DNA from 4 places in the Candidatus Pantoea symbiotica genome. Region 4 is predicted to be linked to each of the others. Evidence: predicted binding sites of a transcription regulator. Region 4 holds the regulator's gene; each other region holds the start of a gene.

Region 1 (4,204 bases), 1.2 Mb from region 4:
GACCGCTGGTTTACGCCACCGCTTTGCTGCTGGTGGTGATCATCCTGTCGCTCAATCTGCTGGCGATGGCGCTGCGCCATCGGCTGCGTGAGCGTTACCGGCTCATGACGCACTAAAAAGGTTTCTGATGACGCCCGATTACGACATTGCCCTTCGCGTTAATCAGCTGTCGCTGTGGTATGGCGAACGCCAGGCGCTGAATAACATTGATCTGCAGATCCCGAAAAACCGCATCACGGCGTTGATTGGTCCTTCCGGCTGCGGCAAATCGACGCTGCTGCGCTGCTTTAATCGCATGAATGATGTGATCGATCGCTGCCGCATTGAGGGTGAGATTCTGCTGGATGACTACGCGGTGATGCAGGCGAACCAGGATCTTCCCGCGCTGCGGCGCCGCATTGGCATGGTGTTCCAGCGGCCAAATCCGTTTCCTAAATCGATTTACGAAAACGTGGTTTACGGCCTGCGCTTGCAGGGCGTGCGCGACCGTCGCGTGTTGAATGAAGCCTGTGAGCGTGCGCTGCGTGCGGCGGCCTTGTGGGCCGAAGTGAAAGATCAGCTGGGGCAGAACGCCTTAACGCTCTCTAACGGCCAGCAGCAACGTTTGGTGATTGCGCGCGCCATTGCCATTGAACCGGAAGTGTTGCTGCTGGATGAGCCCACCTCGGCACTTGATCCGATCTCAACGCTGGTGATCGAGGAGTTGATGACCACGCTGAAGCAGCATTTCACGCTGGTATTGGTGACGCACAATATGCAGCAGGCGGCACGCGTGTCAGATTACACCGCGTTTATGCATAACGGACAATTAGTGGAGTTTGACGAAACCGATCGCATCTTCACGTCGCCAAAAGCGCGGCGTACCGAAGATTACATTACGGGAAGATTTGGGTGATGGTGCGGACGTGATGAAGGTCGCCATAAATGGCGACCCTACATTAGTCGTGTGCATATCCTTCAGGTGGCAACGGCTGACCATCCAGCCACGCCTTACCTTCACGCATCTGCAAACGCCCATCAACAAACCAGCTGATCACCAGCGGATAGATCGCGTGTTCCTGATGCTGCACGCGCGCGCTGATTTCGTCTTCGCTGTCGCCAGCAAACACCGGCACGCGCGCCTGCAAAATAATCGGTCCGCCATCCAGTTCGTCAGTGACAAAGTGCACTGAAGTGCCATGCTCTTCGTCGCCGTTTTCCAGCGCCTGACGATGCGTGTGCAAGCCCGGATATTTCGGCAATAACGACGGATGAATATTCACCAGACGATCGTGATAGTGCGCGACAAAAGCGCTGCTGAGGATGCGCATATAACCGGCCAGCACCACCAGATCCGGCGCGTAAGCATCAATCTCCTGCATTAGCTGGCGATCAAAGGCTTCCCGGTCGGCAAAATCACTGGCGGCTAACGCATGCGGCGGGACGTTGGCTTCCCGCGCGCGCGTTAAACCATAGGCGCTGGCTTTATTACTGAAAACGGCAGCGACGCTGCCGTTGATACGCCCGCTTGCGCAGGCGTCGAGGATGGACTGAAGATTGCTTCCGTTGCCGGAGATCAGTACAACCAGTTTCTTCATGGATTGATAACCACACGCTCTTCAGAATCTGACGCTTTAATCACACCGATTTTCCACGCTTTTTCGCCCGCGTCGGTCATCAGCTGTATCGCTTTATCGGCTTCTGCCGGGCTCAGCGCAATCACCATGCCCACGCCGCAGTTAAAGGTGCGGTACATTTCGTGACGGCTAACGTTGCCCGCCTGCTGCAACCAGCTGAACACAGACGGCCACTGCCAGCTGCTCTCTTCCAGCACCGCTTGGGTGTTGTCTGGCAGAACGCGCGGGATGTTTTCCCAGAAGCCGCCGCCGGTCAGATGCGAAATCGCATGCACATCAACCTGCTCGATCAGGCTGAGGATGTTTTTCACATAGATGCGGGTTGGCGCCAGCAGGTGATCGGCCAGTGATTTGCCATCCAGCTGTTTGGTGGCCGGATCGGTCTGGCTGACTTCAAGAATCTTGCGTACCAGAGAATAACCGTTCGAGTGTGGACCGCTGGAACCCAGCGCGATCAGCACGTCGCCGTCCTGCACTTTCGAACCGTCAATGATTTCTGATTTTTCCACCACGCCGACGCAGAAACCCGCCACGTCGTAATCTTCGCCGTGGTACATGCCTGGCATTTCAGCGGTTTCACCGCCGACCAGCGCACAACCCGACTGCAAGCAACCTTCGGCGATGCCGGTGATTACCGATGAAGCGGTATCCACATCCAGCTTGCCGGTCGCGTAATAATCGAGGAAGAACAGCGGCTCAGCACCCTGCACAATCAGGTCGTTAACACACATTGCGACCAGATCGATGCCGATGCTGTCATGGCGTTTGAGATCCATCGCCAGACGCAGCTTGGTGCCGACGCCATCGGTTCCGGAGACCAGCACAGGCTCGCGGTACTTCTGCGGCAGCGCACAGAGCGCGCCGAATCCGCCCAATCCACCCATGACTTCCGGGCGGCGGGTTTTTTTCACTACGCCTTTAATACGGTCAACCAGATCGTTACCAGCATCGATATCAACACCGGCGTCTTTGTAGCTGAGAGAGGTTTTGTCGGTCACTGCGGAATCCCCACGCGAGTTGCGGTTGGTGGCAAAAATTAAGCGCGGCAATTCTAACAGCGCAGGCAAACGTTTGCGAGTCCCATCTCATGCTGCCTTTGCATAGCCTCAGATTTTCGCCAATCCTTAGATGACGCAGGCTATTGACCGATGACATGTGGCGCAGCGGCGAAAAGGCGGTATAATCCGGCGATTTTTTTTAGCTCAACTCAATTCCGGGAGAACAATCATGAAGATCGTGGAAGTCAAACACCCGCTGGTCAAACATAAACTGGGCCTGATGCGTGAGCATGATATCAGCACCAAGCGTTTCCGCGAGCTGGCCTCGGAAGTGGGCAGCTTGCTGACCTATGAAGCCACCGCCGATCTGGAAACCGAGCGCGTCACGATTGAAGGCTGGAATGGTCCGGTTGAAATCGATCAGATCAAAGGTAAAAAAATCACTGTAGTTCCGATTCTGCGTGCTGGCCTCGGCATGATGGAAGGAGTGCTCGAGCACGTGCCAAGCGCGCGCATCAGCGTGGTTGGCGTGTATCGTGATGAAGAGACGCTGGAGCCGGTGCCGTATTTCCAGAAGCTGGTGTCGAACATTGAAGAGCGCCTGGCGCTGGTGGTCGACCCGATGCTGGCAACCGGTGGTTCAATGATCGCTACTATCGATCTGCTGAAGAAAGCCGGTTGTACCAGCATTAAAGTGCTGGTGCTGGTGGCCGCACCTGAAGGTATTGCCGCGCTGGAGAAAGCGCATCCGGATGTGGAGCTCTACACCGCATCAATCGATCAGGGACTGAACGAGAAGGGTTACATCATTCCTGGACTCGGCGATGCCGGGGACAAGATTTTCGGAACCAAATAAAAGAAACCAGCCGGCCAGAGAGTCGGCTTTTTTTTGGCAAAAACACAACATTGTCATCCTCGAGTTATTCGAGCCAGGGCAAGGCGGCAAACGAGTTCATCCCGATGAGCTTACTTAGGTAAGTGATTCGGGTGAACGAGAGCAGCCAACGCAGCCATGGCTCGAAGAACGAAGAGGATAGGGGATAATAATGACTCGTCGTGCAATCGGCGTTAGCGAACGCCCACCGCTCTTACAAACCATTCCACTCAGCCTACAGCATCTGTTCGCCATGTTTGGCGCAACTGTGCTGGTGCCGATTCTGTTCCACATCAACCCGGCCACGGTGTTGCTTTTTAACGGCGTTGGAACACTGCTCTATCTGTTTATCTGTAAAGGCAAAATCCCGGCGTATCTCGGTTCGAGCTTTGCCTTTATTTCGCCGGTGCTGCTGCTGTTGCCGCTGGGTTACGAAGTGGCGCTGGGCGGTTTTATTCTCTGCGGTTTGCTGTTCTGCATTGTGGCGCTGATCGTCAAGAAAGCCGGTACCGGCTGGCTTGATGTGATGTTCCCACCGGCGGCGATGGGCGCGATTGTCGCGGTTATCGGTCTGGAACTGGCGGGCGTGGCGGCGAATATGGCAGGTTTACTGCCCGCTGACGGCACATCACCAGACAGCAAAACCGTGATCATCTCGATGGTGACGCTGGCAGTGACCGTGTTTGGTTCGGTGCTGTTCCGTGGCTTCCTCGCCA
Region 2 (4,204 bases), 1.3 Mb from region 4:
TCGGTTCGACCGCCGGGTAACCGGCGCCTAACTCCGCTTCCAACGCCGACTGCTGCGCTAAACGCTTCTCCTGCTCCTGCAAATATCCCACCAAACTGATCTGATACTTACGGATGTTCTCAACGTAGTTATAGGCTTCGTGGCCGCGCGCGTAGCCGTAGGTGGTTTGCGTGTAGTAGCGCTTCTGGCTCAGCATCGGCAAACGCAGCTTCACGTCGGCCCAGCTGTCCGGATTGCCGCCCTGTTTCGCCGTTAGCTTGCGTACATCCAGCATGTGCGCGTAGCCCATGTTATATGCCGCCAGCGCGAACCAGATGCGTTCATCCTCCGGAATGGTCTCCGGCACTTTCTCCATCATGCGCTTGAGATATTCGCTGCCGCCGCGAATGCTCTGTTCGGGATCGAGGCGATCGTCAACGTCAAGGCTATCGGCGGTATTGCGCGTCAGCATCATCATGCCACGCACGCCGGTTGGCGACGTAGCCTGCGGATTCCAGTGCGATTCCTGATAAGAGATTGCCGCCAGTAAACGCCAATCCATGCTGGCAGAATATTTCTCAAACAGCGGTTTGATATCCGGCAGCGTGTTATCAATGGCGCGCAGGAAGGTGCGGGTATCAACGTAATCAAAGGTGCCAACGTGGCCGAGATACTTCTCTTCCAGCCGCGCCATGGTGCCTTCCTCGCCCATCTGGCTGTAGAAGTCGAGCATCGCCGCGCTGAGGCTGTCGTCATCGTTACGCGGCAAATACCAGGTTACCGGCTCTTCATCGGTCACATCAAATGCTACCGCCAGCTGCGGATGAATACGCTGCAGCAGGCCGATGGTGACCGAATCGCCCACCGTGTAATCGAGTTTGCCGTCGGCAACCGCTTCAAGCAGCGCTTTCTGGCCCTGATCGGTGGAGATCGCCCAGTCGAGATCGGGATAGCTGTCAGCTTTGGCGGAACGTAAAGTTGACAGATATGCCGAACCAGACTGCACAATCAGGCGGCCTTTGAGATCGCCGAGATTCTTCGGCCGGGGCTTATCAATGCGGTACACCAGTTGCTGTGACACCGAATAGTAGCTCGGGCCACTTTGGTAGTGCGCGAGGCGCTCGCTGTTGTAGATCAAGCCGGCAGCCAGCAAATCCGCTTTACCGTCATCAAGGTCGTCAAACAGATCGCCAAGGTTAGGACGCACCTCAACTTCCAGTTTCACGCCCAGGTAATCGGCGAAGCGCTTCGCCAGCTCGTAATCCATACCGGCTGGTGCATTGTTAATGGTGTAGTAAGTCAGCGGAGAGTTAACGGTACTGATGCGCAGCACTCCGCGTGATTTGATCTGTGATAGCGCGTCTGTTCCGCCCCCGTACCACGGGATGGAAGGCCACAATGCTAGCGCAAGTAGCACGGTGATCAGACCGATAAACAGATAGTTTATTTTTAGGCGTTTCAAATAGTTGTCTCGTAATGGCTCACAGGCCTCTGTCTTTTAAAGGCAGTATTTATGTTGTTTTAACTCCCAGAGCGAGGGGCATTTTGCGCAACAAAAAGGGGCAGGGCAACTTTTATAGCAAGAATTGTGCAAAATTCAGCCAAACGCCAGGTGCCAGAATTTATGCGCAAACGGTTTCGTAACCCGTGCTGTTTCTCTATAATACCGCCCGTTTTCCCCTGTTGCGCCCAATGAAGCGTCGCCCGGCACTTCAAAGACGAGAGATCTTTAATGATGGAAATTCTGCGTGGTTCGCCCGCTCTGTCGGCATTTCGTGTAAACAAACTGCTGACCCGCTTTCAGGACGCTCACCTTCCGGTGAGTGATATTTACGCCGAGTACGTCCATTTTGCCGATGTTAGTGCACCGCTCAGCGCGGATGAGCAAGCCCGCCTGCAACGCCTGCTGAAATACGGTCCTTCTCTCGCCGAACACGCGCCACAAGGGCGTCTGTTGCTGGTAACGCCGCGTCCCGGCACCATCTCTCCGTGGTCATCGAAAGCCACCGACATTGCCCACAACTGCGATCTGCCACAGGTATTGCGTCTTGAGCGCGGTATGGCCTTCTATGTGCAGGCACCTGAGCTGACAGAAGCACAGTGGCAGCAGCTGGCGAGCCTGCTACATGACCGCATGATGGAAACGGTGTTCGCTGACCTCAACGATGCGCAGCAGCTATTTGCTCACCATCAGCCGCAGCCGCTGAAAAGCGTTGACGTGCTGGGCGCCGGTCGCAGTGCGCTGGAGCAGGCCAACACCACGCTGGGCCTGGCGCTGGCCGATGATGAGATCGATTATCTGCTTGATGCCTTTACTAAGCTGGGCCGCAATCCAAACGACATTGAGCTCTACATGTTTGCGCAGGCAAACTCTGAGCACTGTCGTCACAAGATCTTCAACGCCGACTGGATTATCGACGGCGAAAAGCAGCCGAAGTCGCTGTTTAAAATGATCAAAAACACCTTTGAACATAATCCTGAGCATGTGCTGTCTGCTTATAAAGACAACGCAGCGGTAATGGAAGGTTCTGAGGTTGGCCGCTTCTACGCCGATGCGCAGAAGGGCGAATATGAATTCCATCAGGAAGAAGCGCATATCCTGATGAAGGTCGAAACCCATAACCACCCAACCGCCATTTCACCGTGGCCGGGTGCCGCGACCGGTTCCGGTGGCGAAATCCGTGATGAAGGCGCAACCGGACGTGGCGCGAAGCCAAAAGCCGGTCTGGTCGGTTTCTCGGTATCGAACCTGCGTATTCCTGGTTTTGAACAGCCGTGGGAAGAGGATTTCGGTAAGCCGGATCGCATTGTCACCGCGCTGGATATCATGACTGAAGGCCCACTGGGCGGCGCGGCGTTCAACAACGAATTTGGTCGTCCAGCCCTGAACGGCTACTTCCGTACCTACGAAGAGCGCGTAAACAGCCACAATGGCGTTGAGCTGCGCGGCTATCACAAGCCAATCATGCTGGCGGGCGGCATCGGTAACATCCGTGCCGATCACGTGCAGAAAGGCGAAATCGTGGTGGGCGCCAAACTGATCGTGCTGGGTGGACCGGCGATGAACATCGGTTTAGGCGGCGGCGCGGCATCTTCGATGGCGTCTGGCCAATCGGATGCCGATCTCGACTTTGCGTCAGTACAGCGCGACAACCCAGAAATGGAACGTCGTTGCCAGGAAGTGATCGACCGCTGCTGGCAGCTGGGGGAAGCCAACCCGATTCTGTTTATCCACGACGTCGGCGCGGGCGGTTTGTCGAACGCCATGCCAGAACTGGTGAGCGACGGTAATCGTGGCGGTAACTTCAACCTGCGCGACATCCTCAGCGATGAGCCAGGCATGAGCCCGCTGGAAGTGTGGTGTAACGAGTCGCAGGAACGTTATGTGCTGGCGGTTGCCCCTGCACAACTGGCGCTGTTTGACGAGCTGTGTAAGCGTGAACGCGCACCTTATGCCGTCATCGGTGAAGCCACCGAAGAGCTACATCTGAACCTTGCCGACAGCCATTTCGACAACAAGCCAATCGACATGCCGCTCGACGTGCTGCTGGGCAAAACGCCGAAGATGACGCGTGATGTTGCCAGCCAGCAGGCTAAAGGTGATGCGCTGCAGCGTGACGGCATTAGCGTGGCGGATGCGGTAAATCGCGTGCTGCACTTGCCGACCGTGGCAGAAAAAACCTTCCTGATCACCATTGGTGACCGCAGCGTAACCGGCATGGTCGCGCGCGATCAGATGGTAGGTCCGTGGCAGATTCCGGTTGCGAACTGCGCTGTCACCACCGCCAGCCTCGATAGCTATCACGGTGAAGCATTCTCCCTCGGCGAGCGCGCGCCAGTGGCGTTGCTCGACTTCGCCGCCTCAGGTCGTCTGGCCGTCGGTGAAGCGCTGACCAACATCGCAGCAACCTCAATTGGTTCGCTGCAACGCGTTAAGCTGTCTGCGAACTGGATGGCCGCTGCTGGTCACCCGGGCGAAGACGCCGGCTTGTACGCTGCGGTGAAAGCGGTCGGCGAAGAGCTGTGTCCGGCGCTGGGCATCACCATTCCGGTGGGCAAAGACTCGATGTCGATGAAAACCCGCTGGCAGAATGGCACCGAGCAGCGCGAAATGACCTCGCCGCTGTCGCTGGTGATCACCGCTTTTGCCCGCGTTGAAGATGTGCGTCGCACCGTGACGCCACAGCTGCAAGCGGATCAAGACAACCTGCTGTTGCTGGTGGAT
Region 3 (4,204 bases), 1.4 Mb from region 4:
GCGGCGCTGGCGAATGTACTCGGCCAGCGAAAAACCGGTGTGCTGACGGAACAGACGTTGCAGATGCCAGCGGGAGTATCCCGAGCGGCGTGCTACTTCATCCAGATGAAGATCGTGCCCTAAGTTATTCTCTATCCAGTCCAGCAAACTACGGATAAATTCGCGCTGATTCATGGGATTCTCCTGCGTTGGCAATATGTCCAGTGCAGCCACAATAGCGCGTTAAATTTATCCCTTAATTAGCAGAAAATTAGCGCAGAATTAGCAAGCGGGAAAACGGGTATAATTCTGGCCTAATTATCTGTCGCTACACTGCGTTCAGTTAAGTTGGAGGGCATCATGCGTGTGCTGCTGGTAGAAGATGACGAAATGATTGGCGCGAATCTGCAGCAAGCGCTGGAAGCGGCAGGTTGGTCGGTGGATTGGGTACGCGACGGCGTCTATGCCAGCAATGCCTGGGCCGAAGGCGGCTATACCTGCGTGTTGCTGGATCTTGGCTTGCCGCGTGAAGATGGCTTGCAGGTGCTGCGTCGAGCGCGCACGCGCGGCGACATGACGCCGGTGCTGGTGCTCACCGCCCGCGATACTGTGCAGCAGCGCATTCAGGGATTGGACAGCGGCGCGGATGACTATTTGCTGAAACCCTTTGATCTGCAAGAGGTGTTGGCACGTATGCGCGCCATTACCCGCCGTCGTCACGGTGCGGCAGATTCTCTGCTTGGCAGCGGCGATGTGCAGATCGATATCATGACGCGCGAAGTGTTGTACAAAGGCCAGCGCGAACAGCTCACCGCACGCGAATATGCCCTGCTCTACGCCTTGCTGGAGCGGCCCGGCGCGATCCTCTCACGCGAGCAGTTAGAAAACCGCATTTACGGCTGGGGCGAAGAGGTCAGCAGCAACGCGGTGGATGTACTGATTCACGGTATGCGTCGCAAACTGGATAACGAAGTGATCCGCAACGTACGCGGACTTGGCTGGCGGGTACCGGCAATATGAAACCTTTCACCTTTATGCGCTCGCTGCGTAACAAACTGCTCGCCACGCTGGTGATTCTGCATCTGGCGATGATTGGCGGCGTCACCTGGTATTTCTATCACTGCTACGGCGACATGATGGGCACCATGAAGGACGATCAGCTCGCCAAGATCGCCGATGCCTGGGCCAGCAGCCAACGCATGCCGGCGCTGATGCCGATGGTGATGCATGAAGAGAAACTCAAAAGTACCTATATCGTTCAGCTGTGGGACGAGAGCAACCATCTGCGCGCCAGCTCCTGGCCGGGTTTGCATGCGCCGTTGCAGCTGAAAAAAGGCTGGACCGATTTGAAAGTCGGTGACTGTGGCGACGACTGCGAATGGCGTGTTTACACGCGGCCCGGCGAGCTGGGCAGTGAAATCGGCAATATTCAGGTGCTGCATAATATCGGCTACATGAAAAGTATCATGGTCAAGCGAGCGCTCTCCGCCATCATTCCGTTGGTACTGATGATGCCGCTCTCACTGATTGTGATATGGCTGGTGGTGCGGGCGATAACGCGCGATTTACGCGTGGCATCGCGCCATATCGCAGCCCAGGAAACCCTGCATCCGCATAGCGTTTCACCTGATGGCTTGCCGGATGAAGTGCTGCCGCTGGTGGCAGCTTACAACGCTTTGCTGGATAGACTGCGCGCGGCCTGGTCATCGCAGCGTCAGTTCCTCGAAGATGCGGCGCATGAGCTGCGCACACCGGTCACCGCCGTGACTTTGCAGCTGGAGAATCTGCGGCAACATATTCAACCCGGTGAAGCCAGCCGCCAGTTCGATCAGCTGGAAGCGGGCGTAACGCGCACGCGCCATCTGGTGACGCAGCTGCTGAATATCTCACGTCAGGAAGATCAATCGGTGGTTGCCACGGTGGAAAGCATCGAGCTGGATGACCTGCTGAAAGAAAGCATTGAGCAGTTGATGGTGGTGGCAGATAAGCGCGGCATTGATATCGGTTTTAACGGCACCACCCATTATCGCCTGCACGCCAGCCGCTCCGATCTGCGTAGCCTGTTCGATAACCTGATCGGCAATGCGATGCTGCACACGCCGGAAGGCAGTTTGGTCGATGTGCTGCTGCATCGCGTCGGCAATCACACCGTGGTGGATATTGTCGATAACGGGCCCGGCATGGCGGAATCCTTTATCGAACGCGCCTTTGATCGCTTCACCCGTTCGCCAGATGTGCAGGCGCAAGGCAGCGGCTTAGGCTTATCGATTGTGCGCAGCGTGGCGCAGAAGCATCAGATGCAGGTTGCGCTGTCGAACCGCCACGATCAGCAGGGCCAGATTGCCGGCCTGCAGGTGCGCGTTACCCTCCCCTAACCTCGTAAGGTCGCCATTCATGGCGACCTTGCAACTATCGCACCATCCCCTCAACACCTTTTTCCCGACGAACGCGACAACGTAAACGGTTGCGGGGTTCCGTTCGCCTCACGGCCTTTATGTGATAATGATCACATTTCCAGTGAATCAAACTGCAACACTTTTTGACAAACGTGACCAAAATCTATTTTCTATGCCTCTGTTACAGGCACATTACGCAAGCTTGAAAATCTGGCGACACAGACCGGATACGACAACTCACTGCCCATCCCCTGGGATCAATTTCACCCGATCGCGGCGACGGCCCGGCGATCAAAAGCATGTGGTTAACAATAATGAAATATAAAGCGTTGATAGCAGGGGCCTTATTGGCCAGCAGCTGGACTGGTGCGGCACAAGCGGCAGACAGCGATCCGCAGTACGTTTCTGACTGGTGGCATCAGAGCGTGAACGTGGTGGGCAGCTACCACACCCGTTTTGGACCCCAGTTCAACAACGACGTGTATCTGGAATACGAAGCCTTTGCTAAAAAGGATTGGTTCGATTTCTACGGCTACCTCGATCTGACCAACTTCTTCGGCGTGGGCAACAGCAATGCCAACGGCGTGTTCGACCACGGTTCGCCGATGTTCATGGAAATTGAGCCACGTTTCTCGATCGATAAGCTGACCGGCACCGATCTCTCTTTCGGACCGTTTAAAGAGTGGTACTTCGCCAACAACTACATCTATGACATGGGTCGCAACAGCGATAACCGTCAGAACACCTGGTACATGGGTCTCGGCACCGACATCGATACGCACAGCGATATCGGCCTGTCGCTGAACGTTTACGCGAAATACCAGTGGGAAAACTACGGTGCGGCGAACGAGAACAGCTGGGATGGTTATCGCTTCAAGGTGAAATACTTTGTGCCGATTACCGATCTATGGGGCGGCAAGCTGAGCTACATCGGCTTCACCAACTTCGACTGGGGTTCAGATCTGCGTGATAAGTCCGATCGTTCACGTACCAGCAACTCAATTGCATCGAGCCACATTCTGTCGCTGAACTACGATCACTGGCATGTTTCAACCGTGGCGCGTTATTTCCACAACGGCGGCCAGTGGGCTGACGGCCAGGAGCTGAACTTCGGTAACGGTCCGTTTGAAGTGAAATCGACTGGCTGGGGTTATTATTTGGTGGTGGGTTACAACTTCTAATCGTGTGAAACGGTCGCCATGAGATGGTGCGGTTGGTAAGAAGGTCGCCATGAGATGGGTGCGGTTGGTGAAACGGTCGCCATAAATGGCGACCCTACACGTAGGGTGCGCATTAATGCGCACCGTTTTAATGACGGTGACGAAATCCAACGCATTAATGCGCACCTGGTTGAACACCGCACTCACCTAAATCTGCGGCTTATACGCATTCACCATCCACGGCACGCCGAACTTATCGGTCAACATGCCAAAGCCATTGGCCCAAAACGTCGGTGCCCAGCTTTTCGTCACTTCACCGCCCGCTGACAACGCCTCAAACCAACGCTTGCCTTGTGCCTCATCCGGCGTGGATAAACTCACGGCAAAACCGCCATACGCCGCCTGCGGTGCGCCGTCGCTCATCATAATTTCGCCCTGCCCGATGCGCAGATGGGCATGCATAATCTGCTCCGGCGAAAAACTCACGCCCGAGATACAACCTTCGTCCTCCACCGGCGTTTCATCCGGCATATCGCCATAAGTCATCTTGAACAGCAACTCGCCATCGGTGGCGTCGAGGTAGAAGGCAATCGCCTCTTCGCAGCGACCGCTGTAAAACACATACGGGGTAACTTGCATGGTCTGTACTCCATAAAGGGAACGTCCACT
Region 4 (4,204 bases):
CCCGTTAATGCCAGTTCGCTTAAAGCAGAGAAAAAGAGCGCACGTGAAGACGAGCGCCGCAAACGACGCCCGGTGAAAACCACCACCAAAAAATCGCGCCTGACTGCTGTTCAAAAATTCAAACTCAAAAAACAGACCAAAACAGAAACTGCGCTGCATAAAACCACCAGCAAAAAATCCCCGCTGAAACTCTCTGCTAAGAAATACGGTCATCAACGTTTAGCGAAGAAAACACCTGAGATCGCCGTCGATGATGAAGCATTAGCGCTGACCGGCATCAAAATGAGTAAGGCGCACCGCCAGCGTTATCAAAAGGCGCGTGAAACGGCGATGACCAAATTAATGGGCCAACTCGGCAAACCTTATCAGTGGGGCGGCACTTCGCCACACACCGGTTTCGACTGCAGCGGCTTAGTGTGGTACGCCTATAAAGATCTGGTGAAATTCAAATTCCCGCGCACCGCCAATGAGATGTATCACCTGCGCGATGCGGCACCGATTAAGCGTGAAATGCTGGAGAAAGGTGATCTGGTGTTCTTCCGCATCAATAATCGCGGCACTGCCGATCATGTTGGCGTGTATCTCGGCAACGGGAAATTCATTCAGTCGCCGCGTACCGGCAAAGATATTCAGATTAGCGTATTGGGTGAGGATTACTGGCAAAAACACTATGTGGGCGCGCGTCGTATGATGACGCCAAAAACTATTCGCTAGCTGTTGCGCAACAATCATAAAAAAGCCGGATGCTGTTCTCAGCTCCGGCTTTTTTGTTAATGCATGATCGCGGTAAAGCTGAAGGCGATAATCATCAACAGTGCGCCAACAGTGGTCATTAGCGCCAGCTTCAGGTCGGTATTCATTACAACTCCTTAGTCACACAATTATTAGGGTTAAAGCGATTTTCGCACAGCAATGGGCAAAAATCTCGTGTTATCCGCGCCAGCTTGCTAGAATCGCCGCCTTTCGTTGCGCAACAGATTTTGCGCATGCTGTATTTACAGCGTGATGAAGTGATTTCGCCTGCTAAAACACACCATTTCGCCTGCTTTTTGGGCTATAAAAGCATTAGCAGACGCAAACGTTTAACAATATACTTATCAGTAAGTTGCGATAAGCCCAGGAGTACCATTTTCATGGCAACAATTAAAGATGTCGCAAAACGCGCGGGTGTCTCAACCACCACGGTTTCGCATGTCATCAACAAAACGCGTTTCGTTGCGGAAGAGACGCGTAACGCCGTATGGGAAGCGATCAAAGAATTACACTACTCGCCCAGTGCCGTGGCGCGTAGTCTCAAAGTTAATCACACCAAAACCTTAGGTTTGCTGGCGACCTCCAGCGAAGCGCCCTATTTCGCTGAAATTATCGAAGCGGTGGAGAACCGTTGTTTCGAACGCGGCTACACGCTGATTCTCGGCAACGCGCATAACGATCTGCAAAAGCAACGTGCTTACCTGTCAATGATGGCGCAAAAGCGCGTCGATGGCTTGCTGGTGATGTGTTCTGAGTATCCAGACGATTTGCTACAGATGCTGGAAGAGAACCGCAACATTCCCATGGTGGTGATGGATTGGGGTGCATCGCGCGGTGACTTCACCGATACCGTGCAGGACAATGCGTTTCAGGGCGGCTATCTCGCCGGGCGTTATCTGATTGAACGCGGTCATCGCGATATCGGTGCCATTCCCGGCCAGATGGAGCGCAACACCGGCGGCGGCCGTCACGCTGGCTTCCTGCAGGCAATGAACGAAGCGGACATTACGGTGCGTCCTGAATGGGTAGTTCAGGGCGACTTTGAGCCTGAATCGGGCTATCAGGCGATGCAGCAGATTTTAAATCAGAAACAGCGCCCAACGGCGGTGTTCTGCGGCGGCGATATTATGGCGATGGGCGCGATTTGCGCTGCTGATGAGATGGGCTTGCGCGTACCGCAGGATATCTCGGTCATCGGCTACGATAACGTGCGCAACGCGCGCTATTTCACGCCAGCGCTGACCACCGTGCATCAGCCAAAAGCCGAACTGGGTGAAAAAGCGCTGGAAATGCTACTGGATCGCATCACCAGCAAGCGTGAAGATCCGCAAACCATTGAGGTTCAGCCAACGCTGATTGAGCGCCGTTCGGTGGCGTACGGTCCGTTCCGCGACTATCGCCGCTAAGCAGACACTTCGCTGAGCCATTCGTGGTTCAGCGTTTCGGCATCCCCGAGATAAGCCAGTAACCACTCCAGCGCCGGTGACGCGCGCTGTTCTGACCAGCTGACGCAGCACGGACTGTCCGGAAAGGCCTGCGGCAGTGCCAGTTCGACCAGTTTATGGCTATCCAGCAGCGGACGTGCCAGATGGCCCGGCACCATTCCAACGCACAATCCTGCCAGCAAACAATCCATTCCGGTTTCCCATTCTGGTACCACCAGACGTCGCTGATTATCCAGCGTCCATGTCATACGGCGCGGCAACGCACGCGAGGTATCTTCCAGCACCAGCGATGGCCATGCCCGCAATGTTTCATCATCCAGCTCCCTGCTGTTAACCAGTGGATGATCGGGACTCACTACACAACGCCAGTTCAGTGCGCCCATATCCTGAAAGGCAAAACGTCCGCCCACCGGAATCGCCTGGGTTGCGCCAATAGCCACATCAACCCGGCCATCAGCCAATGCATCCCATACGCCGTTGAACACTTCGTAGCTGATAATCAGCTCCATATCGGGAAAATGGCGATAGAAATCCTTCACTAACTGCCGCGTGCGCTGCGGTTTAACAATGCAGTCAACCGCGATACTTAGCTCCCCACGCCAGCCATTTGCCAGTTGCTGACACTGTCGACGGGTTGCCAGCATTTTTTTGATAACAGATCGCCCTTCACGCACAAAATGCTCGCCCGCGGGTGTCATCACCACTTCGCGGTGCTGACGCTCAAACAGCGGCACTGCCAGCCAGGTTTCCAGCTGTCGTACGGTATAGCTGACGGCAGAAGGCACACGATGCAGCTCCTGCGCTGCCGCACTAAAACTCCCAGTGCGCGCCACCGCATCCACCACTTCAAGCGCATATTCTGACCACATAATTTTGCCTTCAAAAAATTTAACAGCACTATGCAAATATTAGCGTTTCACAAAGCGCGTTGCATCCTTTTACACTCCCCGGCGTTCAACCTGCCCAAAAGAGAATCAACATGTTGTCGTCTAAAGCATTTATGCCTTATCTTGCCGTGCTCAGCATGCTCGGCTTTCTTGCCACGGATATGTATTTACCTGCCTTTGGCGATATGCAGCGTGATTTCGCTAGCGCACCTGGCACCATTAGCGCCAGCCTGAGTCTGTTTCTCGGCGGTTTCGCCTGTGCCCAGGTATTTTGGGGGCCGCTGTCAGATCGTTACGGGCGTAAACCAATTTTGCTGGCCGGTTTAGCCATCTTCGCCCTTGGTTGTCTGGGGATGCTTTGGGTGACCGATGTCCGCCTGATGCTGGCGCTGCGTTTTGTGCAGGCGATTGGCGTGTGTGCTGCTGCCGTGAGCTGGCAGGCGCTGGTGGTGGATCACTATCCAAAAGCCAAAGCCAATAAAGTGTTTGCGACAATTATGCCGCTGGTTGCGCTGTCTCCGGCGCTGGCACCGCTGCTCGGCGCCTGGCTTATCGGCCACTTCCACTGGCGCAGCATCTTTATCACATTGACGCTGGTTGCCGTGGTGTTGCTGATCGGTACGCTGCAGTTAACCTCGCCTAAGCGCGAGAAAGTTGCGGCAGGCAAACAACCTGGATGGTTGACCTTGCTGGGCACCCGCGTTTACAGCGGTAACGTCTTGATCTACTCGGCGTGTTCGGCGAGCTTTTTCGCCTGGCTGACGGGATCACCTTTCATTCTCGCCGCTGCTGGCCTGACGCCGGGCGATATTGGCCTGAGCTATATTCCGCAGACCATTGCATTTCTGATTGGTGGCTTTGGCTGCCGCACGCTGTTAAATCGTTATCAGGGCGCGCAACTGCTGCCGTGGTTGCTGGTGTTGTATAGCCTGAGCATCCTGAGTTTGTTTGTCATCGCCCTGATGCCCTCAGCGCCGCTGTTTGTATTGTTGATGCCCTTCTGCGGCATGGCGCTGGCCAATGGTGCGATCTATCCGATTGTGGTTGCTAGCGCATTAGCGCCCTTCCCGCACGCCACCGGTAAAGCCGCAGGATTACAGAACTTATTCCAGTTAGGAT

The links. The regulator PurR, encoded in region 4, represses purine synthesis genes. The targets are predictions, from matches to a motif close to CANGCAAACGTTTGCNTG.
Region 1: the regulator PurR is predicted to act here: its motif matches at 2,677-2,694, upstream of purM (phosphoribosylformylglycinamidine cyclo-ligase).
Region 2: the regulator PurR is predicted to act here: its motif matches at 1,605-1,622, upstream of purL (phosphoribosylformylglycinamidine synthase).
Region 3: the regulator PurR is predicted to act here: its motif matches at 2,433-2,450, upstream of ACXIZX_RS01360 (nucleoside-specific channel-forming protein Tsx).

Annotation. Positions count from the first base shown of each region.
Region 1 is NZ_JBSZHR010000002.1:2,824,174-2,828,377, reverse strand. Features, by position in the region: gene pstA (phosphate ABC transporter permease PstA) at 1-116, shown strand, start outside; gene pstB (phosphate ABC transporter ATP-binding protein PstB) at 128-895, shown strand; gene purN (phosphoribosylglycinamide formyltransferase) at 939-1,577, opposite strand; gene purM (phosphoribosylformylglycinamidine cyclo-ligase) at 1,574-2,614, opposite strand; gene upp (uracil phosphoribosyltransferase) at 2,844-3,470, shown strand; gene uraA (uracil permease) at 3,661-4,204, shown strand, end outside.
Region 2 is NZ_JBSZHR010000002.1:2,888,906-2,893,109, reverse strand. Features, by position in the region: gene mltF (membrane-bound lytic murein transglycosylase MltF) at 1-1,441, opposite strand, end outside; gene purL (phosphoribosylformylglycinamidine synthase) at 1,712-4,204, shown strand, end outside.
Region 3 is NZ_JBSZHR010000002.1:161,002-165,205, reverse strand. Features, by position in the region: gene ACXIZX_RS01375 (helix-turn-helix domain-containing protein) at 1-174, opposite strand, end outside; gene ACXIZX_RS01370 (response regulator) at 340-999, shown strand; gene ACXIZX_RS01365 (sensor histidine kinase) at 996-2,354, shown strand; gene ACXIZX_RS01360 (nucleoside-specific channel-forming protein Tsx) at 2,690-3,556, shown strand; gene yjdN (VOC family metalloprotein YjdN) at 3,743-4,174, opposite strand.
Region 4 is NZ_JBSZHR010000002.1:1,600,648-1,604,851, reverse strand. Features, by position in the region: gene ACXIZX_RS08060 (C40 family peptidase) at 1-714, shown strand, start outside; gene cydH (cytochrome bd-I oxidase subunit CydH) at 771-860, opposite strand; gene purR (HTH-type transcriptional repressor PurR) at 1,134-2,159, shown strand; gene punR (DNA-binding transcriptional activator PunR) at 2,156-3,067, opposite strand; gene punC (purine nucleoside transporter PunC) at 3,178-4,204, shown strand, end outside.